Regions from separate parts of the Pseudomonas sp. StFLB209 genome, predicted to be linked through region 3. Evidence: predicted binding sites of a transcription regulator. Region 3 holds the regulator's gene; each other region holds the start of a gene.
What was found. Region 3 encodes sigma-54, which starts transcription at its own class of promoters, with help from an activator protein. Its sites were predicted from a motif close to ANTGGCATNNANNTTGCTNT; they were not measured.
Positions count from the first base shown of each region.

Region 1 (2,268 bases), 2.1 Mb from region 3:
GGCGCGTCGTCGGCATCGCTTTGGGCGCTGAGCGATGTTTCTTTGAGATTATCGGTAGGCTCCAGATCGACGTTTAGATCAATGTCGCCAATTTCTGCAAGGCCCCCACCGGTATCGAACAGGCGCTCGATGGCATCGCTGAGCTTATCGTCTTCAACCAGAATGGCTTCGGTATTCAGGCCGGTGCTGAACTGGATATCGGTAACAGCTTGATGGTTGGTCGGGTCCGACACGCCAATGAACAGCTTGTTGCCGCGCCGCCAGAGCGGCAGGGCGTGATGCTGGCGCACCAGCTTTTCGCTGACCAGTCCTTTGGGCTGGCCGTCCTTGTCGAGGCTGTGCAGGTCCATGAATGGCACACCGAATTGCTCGGAAGCCATCTCGGCCAGTGTCAGGCTTTTCACCAGCTTGTGCTGGACCAGATAGGTAATCAGCGAAACCTTGTCGCGGCGCGCCTGCTGGGAGGCCTGCTGGGCGGCTTTTTCGGTTAACAGCTCGGAAGCGACCAGTTGCTTGGCCAGACCGCTGAGGACAACATCAGACATAACACCACCAGACACAGACAGTGTGACGGTTATATCGCAGTCAGGCGGTACTGCCAAATGAGGATGTGCCGAGTGACAAAAAATGTCAGTTTGTGCGGATTGTTGAAGGCTTTGCTGCGCTCAACTGGCGTTTTTGCGCCGAAATTGTGATGGCTGTCACTTTGGCATGCCCTGTGCTTTGACCCTGTCAGGCACCTTTTCCTTGACGCCTGGAGATGCGCAGATGAATGCACAAAAAGGTTTTACCCTGATCGAGCTGATGATCGTTGTAGCGATCGTTGGTATCTTGGCGGCCGTGGCGATCCCGGCTTACCAGAACTATTCAAAGCGTGCGGCCTACACTGAGGTCATTGCTGCAATGGGTGCTGTGAAATCAGCGATTGGCGTATGTCTGGCACAAACACAAGATGCTGCTCAGTGTGACACCACGGGTAAAATTGGTGTCGCCGCCTTGCCGACTGCGGCAACCACTGGCGCTGTAGGCACAATTGCTATTGCATCTGGTACCGCTGCTATCCAGGCTACGCCACGTGCTTACAAGGGCATTGCGGCTACTGAGACTTGCACGCTGACCCCTACTGTTAACACTGGTGCTGCTAACGCCGGTGCTATCACTTGGTCCTACACAGGCGAGTGCGTAAACCAGGGCTACGTGAAGAACTGATCGCACTAATTCTGTTGAGTTTCCGGAATTCGTATCGATAGAGAGCTCGCTTATGCGGGCTCTTCTGATTATTTGCTGCGCAATCAGCAAACCCAACGTCTCATCCAGACAATTACCCCTCGCCCCACCCCCGTACCCTGCGGTGTCTTTCTCAACCACCCAGGCGTCCTCCGATGAGCCAGAAACCGATCACCGTCCTGCGCGACACCACTCCCTTGCCCGTTGTCGATGCCTGCAAATGGGAGCGCATCGAGGGCGAGCCGCATACCGTTAACCTCAATGCCTACACCTCCGAGGACGGCTCGAAGATCATGGGCACCTGGATCTGCACGCCGGGTAAGTGGCGCGTGGAGTATGTGAAGTGGGAATACTGCGACTTCCAGGAAGGCTATTGCATCATCACCCCCGATGGCCAAGAGCCGATTCATCTGAAAGCCGGTGACAAGTTCATCGTTGAAGTTGGCATGAAGGGCACCTGGGAAGTGGTTGAAACCGTGCGCAAGTATTTCGTGTTCGCCTGATTCTGCTTTATCGCTTTAACCTCCTCTTTTGATGGTCGCAGCCTGTGCCGCGGCCATTTTTTTCGCCTGCCGTTTGATCAAAAAACGCCCCTGACGGCGTGCCTGCGACCGCCCGGCGCAGCGCTGTCGTGGTTGCGACACCCATGTCGTGATTGGCTTTGGTCGGGGCGCAATCGGGTAATAGACCCCATGCAGCCCAAGGGTAAGGTGGCGGGGCATTTTCATTGGCGTGCGTTGTAGTTACTCCCGATGTGCCTCAGCGTGTAAGGTGCGCCGTTTCCAGGGTAGCCAGCCTGTACCCGTCGACACAAAAAAGAGAAGAACAAGCACCATGATCAGCCCCGACTCCAGTGGTCAACTGGCGCAAGGTTTCAAGCCGCGTCATGTCACGATGTTATCGATTGCCGGCATTATCGGCGCCGGCCTGTTCGTTGGCTCCGGTCACGCCATCGCCGCCGCCGGCCCGGCCACCATCCTCTCCTACCTGTGTTCCGGTTTGCTGGTCGTGCTGGTGATGCGCATGCTCGGCGAAATGGCT
Region 1 is NZ_AP014637.1:1,079,610-1,081,877, reverse strand. It holds gene pilB (type IV-A pilus assembly ATPase PilB) at 1-545, opposite strand, end outside; gene PSCI_RS05000 (pilin) at 769-1,209, shown strand; gene PSCI_RS04995 (cupin domain-containing protein) at 1,383-1,730, shown strand; gene PSCI_RS04990 (amino acid permease) at 2,062-2,268, shown strand, end outside.
Region 1: the regulator sigma-54 is predicted to act here: its motif matches at 706-725, upstream of PSCI_RS05000 (pilin).

Region 2 (2,268 bases), 690 kb from region 3:
CGAGCCATTGCCTGGTCGTCTTCTTCAGCGGTTTTCATCATTTTTACGTGTAATTCGAATTGCCGGGACAACGCCAGGATCGAGGTCATTTCCTCGACCGCATTAACGTTGCTGGCCTGCAGGAACCCCGACTCGACACGCACGTTGGCGTCCATCTCGGCAGGCCGCCCGTCTTTGGTGTGAATCAAGCCGTCAGGGCCTTTTTCCAGGTTGGCCAGGGCTGGATTGACCAGCTTGATGCGGTCAATCTGCGCCATGACCTGCGGGCTTTCTCCCAACGAGCGAATGCTGATGGTGCCGTCGGAACCGATATCGATCTGCTGCTGCGGTGGCACTGCAATCGGGCCACCGTTACCCATCACTGGCAGGCCATTGGCGGCGCGCAACACACCCAGCGCGTCAATGTTCATGCCGGCGCTACGGGTATAGGCTTCGCCACCGTCAGCGGTTTGCACGGCAATCCAGCCGTCACCCTTGACGGCGATATCCAGGTCACCGCCGGTTTCAATCAGGGCGCCACCGGAAAAGTCAGTACCCGGCCGTTCGCTCATGGCATAGGCGCGCGACGGCATGACTTCGCCAAACACCGGCATCGAGCGGGCCTGTTCGAAGTCACGCTGAAAACCGGTGGTCGAAACGTTCGCCAGGTTGTTGGCACGCACCTTCTGCGCCAGAGCATTTTCCGACGCACCGCTCATTGCCACGTAAAGCAACTTGTCCACAGTCTTCCTCCTCCGACAGACGCTTGCCGTCTGTAGCTGTACTGATGCAGGCGAAGCAATTTTTGCACCAACTTGTCATTAGCGATACAAAAGCGCTGATCCCCAGCACTGACGGGCACTTCGCTTGCGGGCTGGCAGGCACTCATTTGCCAAAGCGGCGAAGGACTGCCGCTGGCGGCCAACAACCCGGCACTGACCGCCAAAAAACTGCGCCGCGCAGCTTTGCCAATCGCAGCAAGGTGTTTTATCGTGACAAGACCCCACCCAGAGCATGAAGTGGTGATCACCATGCGAATTAAACCCGGGCTGCGCCTGTTGACCACCAGCCTGCTGGGCTTGACCCTGCTGAGCGCCATCGCCCCAAGCCAGGCCGCACCAGCGCGCTACTACAAATGGCAAGGTGCCGACCGCGTGATCTGCGCCCAGACCAGCCCCGGCTGGGGCTGGACACGCCTGAACGGTTTTTATGTGAAATCAGACTGCTCGATCTGACGCTCAGGTCGACTGGATCAAAGTCTGCAACACCGTGGTCTGCGTTGAGATTGCCTTGGAATTGGCCTGAAACGCCGTCTGCGCCTGAACCAGCTCTATCAGCTGCGCCGACAGCTCAACATTCGAAGCCTCCAGAGACTGAGCGACAATACCTCCGGCTCCCGCACCTCCCGGCACACCAAACATCGCCGCACCCGAAGCCTGGGCTGCACTCCAGCGCGTATCACTGACCGGCAACAAGCCTTGTTCATTGGCGAACCGCGCCAGCATGACCTGACCAATCGCCCGATGCAGCCCGTTGGTGTAAGCCGCACTTAATACACCATCACGCCCGATCCCGATTCCGGCCAGCATCCCCGGCGCGTGACCGTCGGGGCGACTGGCAAGCAATGCGGTGTCAGCGTTGTGCTGGGTCAGGCGATCCACCTGAATCCGCACGCCGTCAGGATGCGCTGCTGCGCCGTTGGCGACCCAGCCACGCCCGGACGCATCACTGAGCCGCGCCGGCAACCAATGCTTGAGCACCAGGGCACCCCGATCCAGATCGAGACCAGCAGCCCCTGTGACACTGGCCAGCGTGCCGTTGGCATTGAACAACAGACTGGCGGTCACTGGCTCAGCACTTTGCGGATCAGCCGGGTTACGACCATTGACCAGAACGTGCATCTTCCAGCTATTGGTGCCGTCCTTGACGAAATACTGCTGCAACTCATGTGGATTACCCAATGAGTCGTGGAGGGTGCTGGAAAAAGTCTTGTTGAACGACCCCAGATCCGCTGGCCGGAACACTGGCACCGGACGCTCCACCAACGGATCGACTTCACTCAGCGCGTGATCAGCCCCATCCATCAAAGGCAGGGCCAATGGGCCTGCCGCCCCCGCGGCACTGGCCAGCCACTGCCCATTAACTTGCCGAGCCGGCTGCCAGCCACTCAAGGAAAACTCTGCATCGGACACCTTCTTGATGTGCTCACTACCACCAGTAAGCACCACCGAGCCATCAGGCCGCTTTTGCAGCGACCACTGCAAGGGTTTGTCAGAGCCGGCGTCCAGT
Region 2 is NZ_AP014637.1:3,878,210-3,880,477, reverse strand. It holds gene PSCI_RS17390 (flagellar basal body rod protein FlgF) at 1-722, opposite strand, end outside; gene PSCI_RS17385 (hypothetical protein) at 1,011-1,214, shown strand; gene PSCI_RS17380 (flagellar hook protein FlgE) at 1,218-2,268, opposite strand, start outside.
Region 2: the regulator sigma-54 is predicted to act here: its motif matches at 775-794, upstream of PSCI_RS17390 (flagellar basal body rod protein FlgF).

Region 3 (2,268 bases):
GATTTTCTGTTTCAGTTTCTCGACGGTCATGGTGACCTGGACATTGGTGATCTTGTCGAAATGTCCTTCGAGTTTTTTGAGTTTGAGCTCCACATATTCGCGCAGGGGCTTGGTCACTTCCAGTTGATGTCCACTGATATTGACTTGCATACAGCTTTCTCCTTTGCCTGTGCATAAAGGGGCAGGTCGACTACCTGCCTCTGGAACGCTGTGGCGCTCACCCGGCATCGACCCCAAACGAGGTCGTGCCCGGTAGCCGGTCAGTCACATCAGCCGCTTGCGTTCGCTCGATGGCGCAATGCCCAGCGATTCGCGGTACTTGGCGACGGTGCGACGGGCGACCTGAATGCCTTGTGCTTCCAGTAAACCAGCGATCTTGCTATCACTCAATGGCTTTTTCTGATTTTCCGCAGCAACCAGTTTCTTGATGATTGCGCGGATGGCTGTGGAGGAGCATTCACCGCCTTCGGAAGTGCTGACATGGCTGGAGAAGAAGTACTTCAACTCGTAGATGCCACGCGGGGTATGCATGAATTTCTGGGTGGTGACCCGGGAAATGGTCGACTCGTGCATGCCAACCGCTTCGGCAATATCGTGCAGCACCAACGGCTTCATGGCCTCATCGCCGTATTCGAGAAAGCCGCGCTGGTGCTCGACGATCTGGGTGGCCACCTTCATCAGGGTCTCGTTGCGGCTTTGCAGGCTCTTGATGAACCAGCGTGCTTCCTGCAACTGGTTACGCATGAAGGTGTTGTCGGCGCTGGTATCGGCACGGCGCACGAAGCCGGCATATTGCGGGTTGACGCGCAGGCGCGGCACCGCTTCCTGGTTCAGCTCCACCAGCCAGCGGTCGGTGTCCTTGCGCACGATGACGTCCGGCACCACATATTCCGGCTCGCTGGATTCGATTTGCGAACCCGGGCGCGGATTGAGGCTTTGCACCAGCTCGATGACCTGGCGCAGTTCATCTTCCTTGAGTTTCATGCGCCGCATCAGTTGCGAGTAGTCGCGGCTGCCCAACAAGTCGATGTAGTCGCTGACCAAGCGCTGCGCTTCAGCCAGCCAAGGGCTCTTGGCCGGGAGCTGGCGCAATTGCAGGAGCAGGCATTCGCTGAGGGTGCGCGCACCGACACCGGCCGGTTCGAACTGCTGGATGCGGTGCAGGACGGCTTCGATCTCGTCGAGTTCGATGTCCAGTTCAGGATCGAAGGCTTCCAGAAGTTCTTCCAGAGGCTCTTCCAGGTAACCCTGGCCATTGATGCAGTCGATCAGGGTGACGGCGATCAGGCGATCGGTGTCGGACATCGGCGCGACATTGAGCTGCCACAGCAGGTGGCTCTGCAGGCTTTCACCGGCCGATGTGCGGGTGGTGAAGTCCCACTCGTCATCGTCGCTGCCGGGCAGGCTGCTGGCGCTGGTCTGGTAGATGTCTTCCCACGCCGTGTCGACCGGCAGCTCATTGGGAATACGCTCGCTCCAGTCGCCTTCTTCAAGGTTGTCCACGGTCGTGGCGGTTTCCTGGAAGCTTGGTTCCGGCTGTTCGCTGGCCGGCTTGTTTTCGATATTGTCCGCCATCGGGTCGGAATTATCGAAGTCGTCGCCTTCTTCCTGGCGCTCCAGCATGGGGTTGGATTCCAGCGCTTCCTGGATTTCCTGCTGCAGGTCCAGAGTCGATAGCTGAAGCAAGCGGATAGCCTGTTGCAGCTGCGGTGTCATCGTCAGCTGCTGGCCCATTCTCAAGACTAGCGATGGTTTCATGGCAGTTGCTCAACACCTTCATTCGCCGGCGCGGGGAGCGCCATCCACTACAGGGCATCGATAGCTGTCGTGGGAAAGTGTCGGCAGGTTGCCAGCCTCGGATGCAGTCATCGGACCTGGAGAGCGGGCTCGAAAACACGCATTTACCCGTAGCTGATTGGCTTGGGAAAAACCGTGACTTTCGAGTGCTTTCGTCTTGCCTTGGCTGCGCTCGCTACGCTTTCTCACGGCCTCTGATCGATGCCGCCTTTATTAAGCAAGTTATATGCCTGAATTCTAAAGACTTGCCTAGAGCATCAGGACAAATAATCTGTTGTCAACAGCCAGTGTGTAACCAAGGGAGGTCTACAAACGGAACTCGTGGCCCAGGTACACCTCTTTCACCAGCTGGTTGGCCAGGATGGTTTCTGCATCGCCTTCGGCAATCAACTGGCCGTCGTTGACGATGTAGGCGGTCTCGCAGATGTCCAGGGTCTCGCGCACGTTGTGATCGGTGATCAGTACGCCGAT
Region 3 is NZ_AP014637.1:3,190,765-3,193,032, forward strand. It holds gene hpf (ribosome hibernation-promoting factor, HPF/YfiA family) at 1-150, opposite strand, end outside; gene PSCI_RS14205 (RNA polymerase factor sigma-54) at 265-1,758, opposite strand; gene lptB (LPS export ABC transporter ATP-binding protein) at 2,104-2,268, opposite strand, start outside.